Regions from separate parts of the Streptomyces sp. NBC_00986 genome, predicted to be linked through region 1. Evidence: predicted binding sites of a transcription regulator. Region 1 holds the regulator's gene; the other holds the start of a gene.

What was found. The regulator HspR, encoded in region 1, represses chaperone genes until heat shock. The targets are predictions, from matches to a motif close to TTGAGNNNNNNNNNCTCAA.
Positions count from the first base shown of each region.
Region 2: a site for HspR is predicted at 6,463-6,481, ahead of lon (endopeptidase La). Genes of this name have one in related genera too.

Region 1 is NZ_CP108733.1:5,780,032-5,788,268, forward strand. It holds gene OG504_RS25530 (alpha-E domain-containing protein) at 1-817, shown strand, start outside; gene OG504_RS25535 (transglutaminase N-terminal domain-containing protein) at 819-1,661, shown strand; gene OG504_RS25540 (sugar ABC transporter substrate-binding protein) at 1,684-2,790, opposite strand; gene OG504_RS25545 (fibronectin type III domain-containing protein) at 3,085-4,782, shown strand; gene OG504_RS25550 (heat shock protein transcriptional repressor HspR) at 4,856-5,308, opposite strand; gene dnaJ (molecular chaperone DnaJ) at 5,314-6,504, opposite strand; gene grpE (nucleotide exchange factor GrpE) at 6,565-7,242, opposite strand; gene dnaK (molecular chaperone DnaK) at 7,239-8,237, opposite strand, start outside.
Region 2 is NZ_CP108733.1:4,345,272-4,353,508, reverse strand. It holds gene OG504_RS18700 (response regulator transcription factor) at 1-283, opposite strand, end outside; gene OG504_RS18695 (spermidine synthase) at 397-1,092, opposite strand; gene OG504_RS18690 (rhomboid-like protein) at 1,264-2,202, shown strand; gene OG504_RS18685 (GNAT family N-acetyltransferase) at 2,225-3,076, opposite strand; gene OG504_RS18680 (DUF397 domain-containing protein) at 3,118-3,306, opposite strand; gene OG504_RS18675 (DUF397 domain-containing protein) at 3,327-3,524, opposite strand; gene OG504_RS18670 (Scr1 family TA system antitoxin-like transcriptional regulator) at 3,536-4,387, opposite strand; gene OG504_RS18665 (ATP-binding protein) at 4,534-4,899, shown strand; gene OG504_RS18660 (hypothetical protein) at 5,051-5,254, opposite strand; gene OG504_RS18655 (hypothetical protein) at 5,284-5,694, opposite strand; gene OG504_RS18650 (DUF4259 domain-containing protein) at 5,743-6,168, opposite strand; gene lon (endopeptidase La) at 6,504-8,237, shown strand, end outside.

The sequences.
Region 1 (8,237 bases):
GGACCCCTGGCGCGACGAGGACGTGGCGTGCCGGTCGCTGTACGCGATCCTCGGGGTCGACGCGGGCGGTCAACGCGTGGACATGCAGCAGGTGTTGGACCAGTTGGCCTTCGACGCCCGCTCGACCTGTTCCATCGAGGGCGCGCTCGGCGCCGCCCGCCTCAACGCCCGCAGCGCCCGGGAAGCCGTCTCCTCGGAGATGTGGGAGTGCCTCAACTCCACCTGGCACGCCCTGGCCGACCAACGCCTCGCGGCCCGCCGTACGGGCCCCTACGCCTATCTCGAACTCGTGCGCAGACGTGCCGCGTTGTTCTTCGGTCTCGCCGACTCCACGATGAGCCGTGACGACAGCTGGCGTTTCGTCGTCCTCGGCAGGAGCCTCGAGCGGGTGGACATGACCGTACGGCTGTTGTCGGTACGGGTGTTGGACGCGGCGCACGCGCCCGACTGGCCGACGCTGCTGAGCGCTTCGGGCGCCGACGAGGCGTACGCGCGGGTGTACGGCGGTTTCGGGGACACCCCGCGCGTGGCCGAATTCCTGCTGCTGGACCGGGACTTCCCGCGTTCGGCGCTGCACGCGCTGACGACGGCCGAGGAGTGCCTCACCGCGCTCGGGCGCCAGCGGCAGGACCCGGCGCGGCGTCCCATCGGCCGGCTGCGCACCCGTCTCGAATACCTCGACTCGCACGCCTTGGAAGAGCAACTGCCCGCCCTCCTCAAGGACTTGCAGCACGCCTGCATGGACTCGGCGGAGGCGGTAGCGGAGTTGTTCTTCCCGTACCAGGGGCCCGTCGAGTGGGCCCAGGAAGGAGCCTGAGATGACCCGTAGGCTTCGCATCCGCCACACCACCCGCGTGTCGTACGCCCAGGCGGCCGTGTCCTCCCACAACGAGGTGAGGATGACCCCGCTCACGCTGCCCGGCCAGACCACGCTGGACGCGCGCGTGACCGTCAACCCCACGACGCCGACGTGGTCGTACTGGGACTACTGGGGCACCCAGGTCACCGGCTTCGACCTGATGGACCCGCACGCGAACCTCACGATCACCGCGTCGAGCCTCGTCGAGACGTCCCCGCCGGAGCTGCTCGGCCCCTCCCCCAGTTGGCAGGAGGTGACCGAACGGACCACGAACTCACGCCTGTTGGAGTTCATCGGCCCCACGGTCCGTACGACGGTCCCGCCCAAGCTGCTGAAGAAGGCCCGCAAGGCGGCCGTAGGACTCGATCCGCACGGGACGGCGATCGCGGTCTCCGCTCTGGTAGCCGACCGGGTGGCCTACCTCCCCGGCGTCACGGGCGTGAACACCTCCGCCACCGAGGCCTGGGAACAGGGCGCCGGCGTCTGCCAGGACATCGCCCACGTGACCATCGCCCTGCTGCGGGGGCTCGGCCTGCCCACGCGCTACGTCTCCGGTTACCTGCACCCCGAGCGCGAAGCGGAGCTGCACCGCCCGGTGGCCGGGCAGAGCCACGCCTGGATCGAGTACTGGGCGGGCGACTGGTGCGGCTACGACCCCACGAACCGGACCCGGCCCGACGAGTCCCACGTGGTGGTGGGGCGGGGGCGCGACTACGACGACGTGACCCCGCACAAGGGGATCTACCGGGGTGTGGCGGGCGGACCGCCGGAGGTGACGGTGGAGTTCACGCGGGTGGCGTGAACTCCCGTGCGGGGCGGGCGGGTCACTTCAGCCCGTGCGCCTCGCACGCCGTCTTGTAGTCGGCCGTGCAGATGTCGGAGATCTTGTAGATCCCGTCCGCGACCACCGTCGACTTGATGTTGTCCTGCGTCAGCGCGACCACGGACACCAGCTGCGAGGGGATCTTCTTGTTCGTGGGGCTGTCGACCGTGTCACGGGTCAGCGCGTCGAACTCGATGTCCCTGCCCTGCACCTTGGCGACCGCGATCTTCGCTGCGGCCTCGGCGAGGTCGGGGTAGGGCTTGTAGACGCTCATGTACTGCTCACCGGAGACGATCCGCTGCACGGCGGTGAGTTCGGCGTCCTGGCCGGTGACGGGCGGGATCTTCGTCAGGCCCGACGCCTTCAGGGCCTTGATGATGCCGCCGGCCATGGCGTCGTTGGCGGAGTACACCGCGGCGATGTTGTTCTTGCCGAGCTTGTTGATCGCCTCGGTCATCTCCGACTTCGCGATGTCGGGGTCCCAGGCCTTGGTGTTGTAGCTCTCGGCGATCGTCACCTTGCCCTGCAACTCGGACAGCGCCCCGCCCTTGAACACCGCGGCGTTCGGGTCGGTCGGCGAGCCGTTGATCATGACGATCTTGTCGGAGGTGTCCACGTCGCCGCCCAGCGCCTCGAGCAGGGAGCGGCCCTGCACCTCGCCGACCAGTTCGCCGTCGAAGGAGACGTACGCGTCGATCGGGCCCTCGGCGAGCCGGTCGTAGGCGATGACCGGGATGCCGGCGGTCTTGGCCTTCGCCACCATGGTGCGGATGGCGTGCGAGTCGACGGCGTCGAGCACGATGATGTCGACCTTCTTGTCGATCATCGCCTGCATCTGCTTGTCCTGCGTGGCCGCGACGCCGCCGGCGTTCTCGTACTCGGCCTTGCCCTTGTTCGCGGTGAGTTCCCGGATCTTCGCCTTCATGATCGGGAAGTCGAACTCCGCGTACCGCGTGTTCGTCTTCTCCGGCATGAGCACACCGACCGTGATGTCGTTGCCCTTCGCCGGAGTCGCGTCCGAGCTGCTCCCCGACGAGTTCAGCACGCCACAGGCGGCCAGGGGGAGGGCCAGCGAGGACGCGGCCACGGATATGGCGATACGACGCATTGGGTGCTCACTTCTGGTGCCGTGCGGACGTGGGTGCAGCATTGCAACCCAGGTGACTGAAAAGCCAACGCGGCCACGACCACCGGCGTCAAGCGGAACTACTTAACGAGATGGCAACGCCACGTTCCGTTTGGTATGTGGAGAGGCTGCGGAACCCCATCCAAACGCTCTTTACGGACCCTCCACTCAACGGGAGTTCATGGGAAGGCAAAGATCAGCACAACCAACTCCTTTCCCCACGAGTCGTGATCATCGGCGGCCAGTGCCGCCGAGACCGATCCGACAAGGGACCGCATGAACCCAGCCAGACACACGACCGCCGTCGCCGTCGTGCTCTCCGTCGCGGGCGGCCTGCTCGCCGGCGCGACGATCTCCGCCTCCGCGGCGGCCAGTTGCACCTCGCCCGTCTTCAAGCGCCAGTTCTTCGCGAACACCTCCTTCTCGGGCACCCCCAAGAAGACGGACTGCGACAACGCGATCGACCGGACCTGGACCGGCGCCCCCGCCTCCGGCCTCCCGAAGGACACCTTCGGCGTCCGCTGGAGCGTGACCCGGGACTTCGGCTCCGGCGGTCCGTTCGCCCTCGCCGCGTCCGGGCTCGACGGAATCCGCGTGTACGTCGACGGCGTCCGCAAGGTCGACCTGTGGAAGAACACCTCCACGACCGTGAGCAGGACGGCCAACGTGACGATCCCCAAGGGCAAGCACACCCTGCGGATCGACTACGCCAACTGGACGGGCGCCGCGAAGGTCAAGTTCACGTACACGCCCCGGACTTCGGCCACCGTCGACAAGGTCGAGCCGCTCGCCCCGACGGGCACGGCGGTGTCGTACTCCTCCGCGACCGGCAGGGCGAAGCTCACCTGGTCGAAGAACACGGAGATGGACCTCGCGGGGTACCGGGTCTACCGGCGCCCGAAGGGGACCGCGTTCGGCGGCACACCGCTCGCCACGACCGCCTCCACCTCGTACACCGACACCGGTCTCCCGGTGACCGGCGAGGACACCTACTACTACGAGCTCCGCGCGCTCGACGCGGCCGGCAACGAGTCCGGCGGCACCGCCGACCAGCCCGTCACCACCGCCGACCGCACCGCCCCCGCCGTGCCCACCGGGCTGGAGACCTCCCTCTCGGTGGGCGGAATCCCGGTCGAGTGGACCGCGGTCGCCGGAGCGACGTCGTACCGCGTGTACCGGGCGCCGGACGGGAGCAGCTCGTACGCCAGGATCGGGGACACGGCCAAGGCCTCGTACCTGGACACCTCGGCGGCGGAGGAGAGCACCTACACCTACCGGGTGACCGCCCTGGACGCGGCGGGCAACGAGTCCGCCCGCTCCGCCGCCCTCAGGGCCACCCGCCCGGACAGCACCGCGCCTCCCGCGGTGACCGGACTGACGGTCACGCCGACCGGGTACGGCTTCTCGCTGGCCTGGGACCCGAACCCGGCGCCCGACCTCGGGCGGTACCTCGTCTACCGGGGCCGGCTCCTGGGCGACGAGGAGAAGGTCTGCTCCGTCCACGAGGTGGAGTGGCTGTCCGCCGCCACCACGTCGTACGCGTACGCGACCCTGCCCGACGGCGAAGAGGCCTGCTTCTTCGTCGACGCGTACGACGACAACTGGCTCTCCACCTGGAAGTCGACCGGCGAGGCCCACATCGTGGTGGAGACGGAACTCGACGTGACGCCGAGCGTCACCACTCCGGAGGGCTCCCCGCTGGAACTGGACGCGTCCGCGACGGAGGGCGGCGCGGGGGTCGACCTCGACTGGAACTGGAGCTCCGCCTCCCAGGAGACGACCGGCTTCCGCGTCCACCGCTGGAACCCCGCCACCGGGACGTACGAGAAGATCGCCGACCTCGGCAGCGAGGCCGGCACGTACCACGACGCCGGCGCCGCGCGCGGCACCACGTCCTTCTACTGGGTGACCACGCTGGCCGCGGACGGCACCGAGTCCGTGCCGGCGGGCGACTGGGCGGCCCTGACGCCCTGAACGTCCTGAACACACGGAAGGGGCCCGGAGGTCGGTGAACCTCCGGGCCCCTTCGGGATGCCTGTGCCGTGCGTCAGTCCGAGGACTGCTGCCGCTTCGGCCGCCACACCACCAGCGCGCTGGTCTGCTGGACCTCCTGGTACGGGACCAGGTCGCGCCGGTACGACGCGTGCACCGCGGCCTCGCGCTGCTGCATCGTGGCCGCCGCGCCCTCGACCGCCGACTGGAGCTCGGCGACGCGCTGCTGGAGCGCGACCACCTGGTTCTCCAGCTCGATGATGCGCTTGATGCCGGCCAGGTTGATGCCCTCGGTCTGCGACAACTGCTGGACGGTGCGCAGCAGTTCGATGTCGCGGGCCGAGTAGCGCCGGCCGCGCCCGGCCGTACGGTCCGGGGAGACCAGGCCGAGGCGGTCGTACTGACGCAGCGTCTGCGGGTGCAGGCCGGAGAGCTGGGCCGCCACCGAGATGACGTAGACCGGGGTCTCCTCGGTCAGTTCATAAGGGTTACGCCGACGGCCGTCCATCACTCTCATGCTCCCTTCGCGGCCTGGAACAGCTCCGCCCGCGGGTCCTCGCCCGCGGTCGCCTCTCGATACGCCTCCAGTGCGTCACGAGCATTCCCCGTGACGTCCTTCGGGACACTCACCTCGACCGTGACGAGGAGATCGCCCCGGGTGCCGTCCTTGCGGACCGCGCCCTTGCCGCGGGCGCGCATCGTCCGGCCGTTCGGCGTGCCCGGGGGCAGCTTCAGCGTCACCGGCGGGCCGCCCAGGGTGGGCACCCTGACCTCGCCGCCGAGTGCCGCCTCGGCGAACGTCACCGGGACCGTCACCGTGAGGTTGTCGTCCTTGCGGCCGAACACGGGGTGCGCGTCGACGTGCACCATGACGTACAAGTCCCCTGCGGGACCGCCCCGTTCACCCGGTGCGCCCTTGCCGCGGAGCCGGATGCGCTGGCTGTCCGTGACCCCCGCAGGGATCCGGACCTGCATGGTCCGGGACGACTTGGCGCGTCCGCTGCCCTTGCACTCGATGCAGGGGTGCTCGGCGATGAGGCCGCGGCCCTTGCAGTCGGGGCACGGGTCCGTGAGCGAGAAGCCGCCGCCGGAGCCGCGCGCCACCTGGCCGGTGCCGACGCAGGTCGGGCACACGCGCGGTGTGCCGTTCTTGTCGCCGGTGCCCGAACAGGCCTTGCAGGGCTGCTGCGAGGACATCCGCAGCGGGACCGTGGCCCCTTCGATGGCCTCCGTGAAGCTGAGCGTGACCTCGGACTCGATGTCCTGGCCGCGCCTGGGCTGCGTACGGGTCGTGCCCGTGCCGCCGCGGTTGAACAGGCCCCCGAAGACGTCACCGATCCCGCCGCCGAAGCCGCCGGCTCCCCCGGCGCCACCACCGCCCTGGGCGCCGCCTCCGAAGAGGTCGCCCAGGTCGAAGTTGAAGTTGCCGCCGCCCGCGCCGCCCGGCCCCGGGCGGTAGCCGCCGTTGCCGAAGAGGGAGCGGGCCTCGTCGTACTCCTTGCGCTTCTTGGGGTCACCGAGGATGTCGTTGGCCTCGGAGATCTCCTTGAAGCGCTCCTCGGCCTTGGCGTTGCCCTTGTTGGCGTCCGGGTGGAACTCGCGGGCGAGCTTCCGGTACGCCTTCTTGATCTCGGCCTCGGTGGCGTCCTTGGGGACGCCGAGGACCTTGTAGTAGTCCTTCTCGATGAAGTCCTTGGTGCTCATCCTCGACGTCCCTCCTTTCCTTTGGTGCTACTCCCCTTGCGGGTCCCGTGGGGTGCGATGTCAGCCCTCGTCCGGGCCACCGCTCTCCTTGTCGTCGTCCGCGGTCTCGGCGGCGTCCGAGGACTCCGCCTTGCCGGTCCCCGCGGCACCGGGCTGCGGCTCCGCGACCGCCACCCGCGCGGGGCGGATGGTGCGCTCGCCGATGCGATACCCGGGCTGCAGGATCGCCACGCAGGTCGTCTCCGTGACGTCCGGCGCGTACGAGTGCATCAGGGCCTCGTGGATCGTCGGGTCGAAGGGCTCGCCCTCCTTGCCGAACTGCTGCAGTCCCATCTTCGCCGCGGCGGTCTCCAGGGATTCCGCCACCGACTTGAAACCGCCGACGAGTTCACCGTGTTCCCGCGCGCGGCCGATGTCGTCGAGCGTGGGCATCAGCTCGGTCAGGAGGTTCGCCACGGCGATCTCCTTGACCGCGATGCGGTCCCGCTCGACCCGGCGGCGGTAGTTCTGGAACTCGGCCTGGAGCCGCTGGAGGTCCGCGGTGCGCTCTTCGAGCGCCTTGCGCACCTGGTCCAGCTGGGCCGTCAGACCGGCGATCTGCGCGCTGCTTGCGTCCCCTGCCGGGGCCGCCCCCTCCCCACTGCTGGAGGGGGAGGCGGCCTGCGGCTCGGCGTCGTCGGGGGTGGCGCCGGAAGGGACATCAGGCTTCTCGTCGAAGCCCGGGGTCTCCTCCGTCACGCGGCACCGTCCTTGCGCTCGTCGTCCACGATCTCGGCGTCCACCACGTCGTCGTCCGCCTTGGGCGCCTCGGCACCCGGGGCGTCGCCGCCCGCGGCCTGACCGGCCTGGGCGTCCGCGTACATGGCCTGGCCGACCTTCTGCGAGACCGCGGCGACCTTCTCGGTGGCGGTGCGGATCTCGGCGGTGTCCTCGCCCTTGAGCGCGGCCTTCAGCTCCTCGACGGCGGCCTCGACCTCGGTCTTGACCTCGCCGGGGACCTTGTCCTCGTTGTCCTTGAGGAACTTCTCCGTCTGGTAGACGAGCTGCTCGCCCTGGTTGCGGGACTCGGCGGCCTCGCGGCGACGGTGGTCCTCGTCCGCGTACTGCTCGGCCTCCTGGCGCATGCGGTCGACCTCGTCCTTCGGCAGCGAGGAGCCGCCGGTGACGGTCATCTTCTGCTCCTTGCCGGTGCCGAGGTCCTTGGCCGTGACGTGCATGATGCCGTTGGCGTCGATGTCGAAGGAGACCTCGATCTGCGGGACACCACGCGGGGCCGGCGGCAGACCGGTCAGCTCGAACATCCCGAGCTTCTTGTTGTACGCCGCGATCTCGCGCTCGCCCTGGTAGACCTGGATCTGCACGGAGGGCTGGTTGTCCTCGGCGGTGGTGAAGATCTCGGACCGCTTGGTCGGGATCGTGGTGTTGCGCTCGATGAGCTTGGTCATGATCCCTCCCTTGGTCTCGATACCGAGGGACAGCGGGGTCACGTCGAGGAGCAGGACGTCCTTGACCTCGCCCTTGAGGACACCGGCCTGGAGGGACGCGCCGATGGCGACGACCTCGTCCGGGTTGACGCCCTTGTTGGCGTCCTTGCCGCCGGTCAGCTCGCGCACGATCTCCGCGACGGCCGGCATACGGGTGGAGCCACCGACGAGGACGACGTGGTCGATCTCGTTGATGGAGATCCCGGCGTCCTTGATGACGTTGTGGAACGGCGTCTTGCAGCGCTCCAG
Region 2 (8,237 bases), 1.4 Mb from region 1:
TCAGCACCGGCACCGGGCGGGCGGCCTGCACACGGCGGCAGACCTCCAGCCCGTCGAAGCCGGGCAGCATGATGTCGAGGATCAGCAGATCGGGCTGCCAGGCCTCGGCGGTGTCGACGGCCGAAGGCCCGTCGCCCGCGGTCTGCACGAGAAATCCCTCGGCGCGCAGACGGGCCGCGATGGCGTCGACGATCGTCGGGTCGTCCTCGACCACCAGCACCCGGCGCTGCGCGCCCGGCGTGGCCGTGGCCGTACCGTTGTGGGAGGTGTGTGTCTGCTCCATCGCCCGCCCCTGAAGTGTGCTTTCCGGAACCAGTGGGGTGATCCCATGACTGCGCTTGACGCTTGAATGATCGGCGTCAGGGAAGCAGAGTACGGGGAGTGACGTCGCCTTTGCTATCCAGGTCGTACGGCGAGGTGCACGACGTCGGGAACTCCTCGGGCAACCGGGATCTCTTCGGTACGCACCTGCTGGAACCCGGCATTCCATAAGGTTCGCTCAAATTCCGGAGAGGGCTGCGCCGACCACACGGCGAGTACCCCGCCAGGCCTCAACACCCTTGCGCAGCTTGCCAGTCCGGCCTGCGAGTAGAGGTTGTCGTTGCTGTCGGTGACGGTCCAGCCGGGGCCGTTGTCGATGTCGAGACAGAGCGCGTCGAAAGTGGCGCAAGTCTCATTGACGAATGCGACTAGATCCGTTTTCACAATTTCGGTCCGCGGATCGGCGCGAGCGGCCGCGGAGAGGGCCGACAAGGGCCCCGATCGATGCCATTCGACGATCGCGGGTTCCCGTTCGACGACCGTGATGTGACCCCACCGGGCGTCGGCGGCGGCATGCGCGAGCGAGAACCCGACACCGAGCCCGCCGATCAGCACGTGCGGTTCGGGGCGCGGGTCGAGGGCATCGCGTGCGGCGTCGACCAGGAGCCGCTCCGACCGCCCGTCCGAAGTGTCCATCAGGAAGCACCCGTTGGCGATGATCTGGAGCAACTCCCCATGGCGGCGCAGCACGACCTCGCCGTAGGGGCCCTCGCGACGGTCCAGGACAACAGGGGTGTCGTACGCGGGAGCACTGTCGTACGCGGTGGTCATGCGACTCATCCTGGCAGTTTCACCGGATCGTGCAGCCGAATTAACCCAGGGCGAACACGTCCGGGTGCAAGGTACCTGCGGACGCGCAAGAAGGCTTTCAGGTTGCTGTGAATCGGCTCTCGCGTGGCGTCGGTCATAGACAGGTGCAGGTGGGACGGCGAAGGGTGGGGTGTGAACCGGAAGGAGCGCCTCACCGTGGAACGGATCGCGACGGCCGACACCCAGGCCTCCGCCACGCCTCCGGGCGGGCCCCCGGCCGATGAGTCCGGGTCGGCTCTGTCCCTGGATTCCGGGCTGCTGGACGCGATGCCGAGACAGCGGGAAGCGCTGGACGGGGCCGGGGAGTTGAGGTTCGCCACTCCGACTCCGGTGGCGGTCTCGGTCTCCGCGTCCACCCCTGCCGTCCCCGGAGAATCGCGCGCCCTGCTCGCACTCCACCGCCTGCACCCCTGGCGGCTGCTGCCCACGCCCACGGGGACGCCGTTCACCTTCTGTTACGGGCTGCTGCTCGTCGTGACGTCGCTGGTGGCGCAGTACGCCGATCCGACCTTCGTGAACCAACTCCACCAGGCGTCCAGCACCGACGTCACCCACCTCCTCCGCGACCCGTTCCTCGTGCTGGTCGCCAGCGCGCTGTGGATCGTGGGCGGGATGGTCTCGCCGTACGCGTTCCTGTTCCTGCTGGTGCTGACCGCGCTGGAACGCCGGATCGGCGGGATACGGGCGGCCGGAGTCTTCCTGACCGGGCACATCCTGGCCACGCTGGCGACCGAAGGGACCGTGGGAGTCGCCGTGTTGGTGGGCCACCTCCCCAACAGCTCCCTCCACCGCCTCGACTACGGCATCAGCTTCGGAGTGGCGACGAGCATAGGGGCGCTGGCCGGCCTCCTCAGGCCCTGGCTGGGCCTGCCGCTGGTCGCCCTGTTCGGCTGGACCCTGGTCCAGGACCTGATCGCCTTCACCGACCCCATGACGAACTGGGGCCACCTGATCTCCCTGACGATAGGCGTCGCGACCTGGCCGTTGATACGGCGCTGGGCGCGGGCGGCGCAGGTGGAACGGGTGGCAAGGGCGGCTGAGGCGGCTCGGGTTGAGGCCGCGGGGGTCTGACTCCCCGCCTTCCTGGCTGCGTTCAGGTTCTTCTCTGGGCGCGGGATGCCAAGTCGACGATCCTGCTGGTCGGTTGCTTCGGTGACCACACGTACGGCGTGGTCGTGGTGATCGCCCGGAAGCCCAGCCGGCGCAGGATCGGCGCGCTGTCGTCCGTGGCGTCCACCTGTAGATACGGCACTCCGCGGGCGACGGCGAGAGCGGCTCGGGTGGCGACGAGGGCGCGGTAGATGCCCTTGCCGCGCCACTCGGCGAGTGTCGAGCCGCCCAGCATGTTGGCGAACTCCGTGCCCGGCCGGAAGGCGAGCCAGGCCGCGGAGACCATCTCGCCCTCCGCCTCGACGGCGTAGACGGCCATGTCGTCCGGCGCGGCGGCGATCCGGCCGAGCAGGTCGGTGGCCAGCCAGTTCAGGTCCATGTCCCAGATGGCCGACTGGAGGGCGCCGAGCCGTCGCAGGTCGGCCTCGGCGGTGATCCGGCGGATCGTGACCCCGTCCGGCAACACCGGCTCCCGTACGGCCATCTCCTCGGCCGGCCCGATCAGCACGGTCTCCTGCTCCTCGGGCACGAACCCCGCGGCGCGCAGCCGGTCGGTGAGGTCGGCGGGCACGTCATGGGAGCGGGTCTTCCACTCCACGCTCTCCCCGCGAGCCGCGAAGAACTCCCGCTGCCGGGCGATGAGTTCGTCCAGTTCCGGTCCCTCCACCCCCAGGTCGTGCGGGCCGCTCACGAACCCCCGGAACTGCCCGACGATCCGTAGCAGAGGCCCGTCCTTCTCGTACGTCACTCCGGCGGGCGGGGTGGGTGGGGTGGCGCGCAGCTGGTTGTCGTAGGCGGAGAGGAGGGTCTGCGTCTCGGTTTCCGGTTCTGTCACGGGGTGACGGTACGGGGAGGTGTACGAGCCGGGGCAACTGGTTATCGACGGGGGGTGGTGGTCTTGATGTGCCTTAGGAGGGCGGTGAGTTGGGGGTGGTCGGTGTGGAGCACGGTGGTGGGGGCGTCGCTCTCGCGGAGGGCGAGGGTGGTGTCCGATGCCGCGAGTTCGACGCAGTTGTTGTCCGCCGAACCGGAGTAGGACGACTTCTGCCAGGTGATCTCGGACATGTCCCCAACTTTCAAGTGCTTCACGGGGAGACGGTACGAGGGGTGGTGGCCCTGATGTGCCCTAGGAGGGCGGTGAGTTGGGGATGGTCGGTGTGGAGTACGACCGTGGGGTTGTCGCTTTCGCGGAGGGCGAGAGTGTGTGGAGTGGCGCCGATTTCAACGCAGTTCGTCTCTCCCGAGCCGGAGTAGGACGACTTCTGCCAGGCGATCTCGGACATGTCCCCAACTTTCAAGTGCTGTCCGCAAGGGTGCGGATGAATTCCCGTGACTCCTTCACGGGGAGCGCGGCCTTGGTGATGCGCTCCATCAGTGCACGGTAGTTCGCCAGTTGGGTCTGCGCATCAAGGAATTCAGTCGTGGTCGCCCTGTCGAGCTGAACGGTGTCGAGCTGCGGTACCGCGCCGGAGGCGTACGTCACGGTGAGCCCGGGGACGGGGAAGCCGCCCGCGCTGAACGGGATCACCCGCAAGGTGACGTTCCGGCGTCGTGAGGCGTCGACCAGCTCCTGCAACTGGCCCCGCATGATCTCCCGGCCGCCGAACTGGAGCCGTAGCGCTGCCTCGTGGATCACGAAGGTGCAGGTGGGCGGGTCGTCCCGATCGAGGATGTCGCGGCGCCGCATGCGGTATGAGAGCCATCGTCGGAGCTCCGGCATGGGCCAGGCCGGAACGGTCTCGGACAACACGGCACGCGCGTACTGCTCGGTCTGCAGCAGGCCCGGCACGTGCATGGCGACGAAGACCCGCAGACTCGTGGAGTGGTATTCGAGTTCGGCAAGGTCGAGACCGCTCGCCGTGATGGCCCCTCGATAGCCCTCCCACCACCCGCGCGTGCGGTCCCCGGCCATCGCGCCAAGGGCGTCCACGTAGTCGGTGTCCGGGCAGTCGTAGAGGGCGGCCAGCGTGCGCACGCGCTCCGCGCTCACCCCGAAGCGGGCCAGCTCCATGTTCGTGACGTGCGAGCGGTTCGTGCCGAGTCGGTCGGCCGCCTCCTGGATGGTCAGCCCGCAGTTCTCGCGCATGCGCCGTAGCTCGGTGCCCAGCCGCCGTTGGCGCTCGGTGATGAAGGTCCGTGAAGCCATGGCCCTTTCCTACCGGGCGCCGGACGGCATGTCGTCACTCGTTCGGGTTATTCAGCTGCCAATCTGCACCATTCGGTGGCACTAGTTAGGCGTGCCAGCCTACGGTGAGCTTCGAATCAACTCCACCTCGGCATGGGAGAGTTGCCATGGACGAACGCCTGCCCGAACCCCCCTCCGAGTGGCGCTACACCCTCCGCGTCCCCCAGGACCCCCTCGCCCCCGCCGTCCTGTTGACCTCCGAACTCCTCACCAACACCTGGCGTCACGCACCCGGCCCCGCCTCCCTCAGCCTCAAGTGGGCCGACAAGCGGCTGCGGGCCAGCTTCTGGGACGCGGGTTTCCTGGTGCCGTACCCGACGGGCTGTCCGGAGCCGTATGCCGAAGGTGGTCGTGGGCTCGCCCTCGTGGAGCTCTGTGTTGATGCCTGGGGGAGCTTCGCGATGGGGCCGGCCCAGGGCAAGGTCGTGTGGTTCGAGCTGATGTCAGGCGTGCCGGGGCGCGTGGCGGCGTGAGATCGTCGCCGCCCCCCCCCGCCGGAGGAGACCCTCCCCGTAGAAACGTGACACATCGGCCCAAAGTGTCACACTTTCGCGCCTCACCCTCCGTGAGCGCCGAGCCTCCCCGCACGTTCGGGCCGGGCACGCTTCGGCCGAGTCGGTTGGATCAGGAGTAGAAGCCTCGGCCGTATTCGTCCCGGCTCAGATCGAAGTCGTCCGGACGATCACGGCGCAGCCCTTCGTACCGCTCCGCGAAGACATCGATCGCCTGGTGGATGGTGCACCCCAGGGTTTCGCGGATGGTGGCGATCGCGGCGATGATCCGGTGCTCCAGGATGTCCCGGTCCACGCTCTCGGGCAGTTGTTCCATGACGCTGTGAGCCTACCCGGCGAGGATGATCAGCCCTTTTCGGAGGGGCTGAACATGCGGTCGCGAAACTCCTGGAACGCGTGCCAGCCCGAGGACCCTCCCGGAGTGATCAGGTCTCCTGAGGAGCAGTCCAGCACCTTGCAGCCGAGGGCGCCCGCGAGGCGGAAGACGGAGGCGAGCACGTCGTCGCCGGAGCCGCGGATGTGGAGCATGACCGAGTCCACGGGATCATCCGAGCCGATGTTGAGTTCGATGGACCAGGTGGGTCCGGTGAGGTCGCCCCAGGTGGGATCCGAGAGGTCGGCTGAGGGCTCGGCCCGGCTCACGGTCGCGAGGACCTCGTGCAGTGGGCCGAGTGGGCGCGGGGTGTAGTCGTCGGGTATGTCCTGCGCCGAGGTGATGTCGTCGGGCAGGTTGAGGAGAAGAACGTCCCAGCTCATGTGGACCTTCCGGATGAGGAACGGGCGGTTGTGTTGCTGCTGCGCGGGTCAGCTCAGGTGGAGCTGTTCTTCCGGTGGCCGGGGCGTGAGTGTGCCGCGGAGCCGGTTGATCGTCGTCTGCCAGGGGTCGCCGTCCGGTCCGTCCCAGAGCTCCAGGAGTTCGGACGGCTCGGTCATGACGCGGTCGAGGGCCTGGAGGGCGAGGGCACGTAGACCGGTCAGGTCGGGGACGGGCTCGTCCGGTCCGTAGTGGGGGTGGGCGGGCTCTCCGTCGGGGTGTTGTGCGGCGACCAGGGCCGCTGCCGCGATGGCTTCGTCGGCGATGCGTGCGTCGAGGTAATCGATGGTGTCGGCCGCTCGGGCGAGTGCGTCCCGCACAAAGCCCTGACGCGTGTCCGGGGAGGCGTCGTCGAGGTCGCCGCACCAGTCCGCAGCGGTGTCGTTGTCGAAGGGGCCGACGTCCCAGGTGCCCATGCGTCTCTCCTGATCGTGATCGTGATGGCGTCGCGTCAGGGGATCGTGGCAGGCGCCACTGACATCGGCCGCCGAGGTCGGGTGCCGAGGTCGGCCGCCGCGGTCGACCGTCGAAGCCGGGTGTCGAGGTCGGCCGTCGTGATCGGGCGGCCAGCCCCGGCCACCCCGTCAGACCACCCCGTTCCCCGGGAAGCCCCCGCCCCGTTTCCGTGTTGACCTGCGCAGAGCCCGGGGCGCCACGCCTGATCGCTCACGGCGAACAACCGGTGGGGAACAATCGAAGACGCCCAAGCATTGAGTCGGCATAGCTCAACTTGACTGCCTAAGGGGAGATCATGGCTTCGACGTCCACACCGCTCACCCTGCCCGTGCTGCCGCTCGACGACGAGGTCGTGCTGCCCGGAATGGTGGTTCCGCTGGACCTGAACGACACCGATGTACGCGCCGCCGTGGAGGCCGCTCAGGCTGCCGCGCGGTCCGAGCCCGGAAAGCCCAAGGTCCTGCTGGTGCCACGGATCGACGGGACCTACGCGACCACGGGTGTGCTCGGCACTATCGAGCAGGTCGGCCGGCTGGCCGACGGTGACCCGGGTGCGCTGATCCGCGGCCGTAGCCGCGTGAAGATCGGGGCCGGGACCACCGGGCCCGGTGCCGCGCTCTGGGTCGAGGGCACCGCGCTCGACGAGAGCCTGCCCGAACCCTTGCCCGGCTCCGTTTCCGAGCTGGTGAAGGAATACAAGGCGCTGGCCACGGCATGGCTGCGCAAGCGCGGGGCCTGGCAGGTCGTCGACCGCGTGCAGGCCATTGACGATGTGTCCACGCTCGCCGACAACTCCGGTTACTCGCCCTTCCTCACCACCGAGCAGAAGATCGAGCTGCTGGAGACCGCCGATCCGGTGGCCCGGCTGAAGCTCGCCACCCAGCACCTGCGCGACCACCTCGCCGAGCAGGACGTTGCCGAGACCATCGCCAAGGACGTGCAGGAAGGCGTCGACAAGCAGCAGCGTGAGTTCCTGCTGCGGCGCCAGCTCGAAGCCGTCCGCAAGGAACTGCGCGAGCTGAACGGGGACACGAGCGACGGCGAGGAGTCCGACGACTACCGGGCTCGCGTCGAGGCCGCCGATCTTCCCGAGAAGGTCCGTGAGGCCGCGCTCAAGGAGGTCGAGAAGCTGGAGCGGTCCTCCGACCAGTCGCCCGAGGGGTCGTGGATCCGCACCTGGCTGGACACCGTTCTTGAACTGCCTTGGAACGAAAGGACCCAGGACGAGTACGACATCCAGGGCGCCAAGGCGATCCTCGACGCCGAGCACGCCGGTCTGAACGACGTGAAGGAGCGCATCACCGAGTACCTGGCCGTGCGCAAGCGGCGTGCGGAGCGGGGCCTGGGAGTTGTCGGAGGCCGGCGCGGTGGTGCCGTGCTCGCCCTCGTCGGTCCGCCCGGTGTCGGCAAGACCTCGCTCGGTGAGTCCGTCGCGCACGCCATGGGGCGGAAGTTCGTCCGGGTCGCGCTGGGCGGGGTTCGCGACGAGGCCGAGATCCGCGGTCACCGGCGTACGTACGTCGGTGCGCTGCCCGGTCGTATCGTCCGGGCCATCAAGGAGGCCGGGTCCATGAACCCGGTGGTCCTGCTGGACGAGATCGACAAGGTGGGGTCCGACTACCGGGGCGACCCGGCGGCGGCTCTGCTCGAAGTGCTCGACCCCGCGCAGAACCACACCTTCCGCGACCACTACCTGGAGGTCGAACTCGACCTGAGCGATGTGGTGTTCCTGGCGACGGCCAACGTGCTCGAAGCCATCCCGGAGGCGCTGCTCGACCGGATGGAACTGGTCCGGCTGGACGGTTACACCGAGGACGAGAAGGTCGTCATCGCCCGTGACCACCTGCTCCCGCGTCAGCTGGAGCGGGCGGGGCTCAAGGACGACGAGGTCGTCATCGACGAGAGCGCGCTGCGCAAGCTCGCCGGCGAGTACACCCGTGAGGCGGGCGTCCGTACCCTGGAGCGGTCCGTCGCCCGGCTGCTGCGCAAGATCGCGGCCCAGCACGAACTGGGCCAGCGGGAGCTGCCG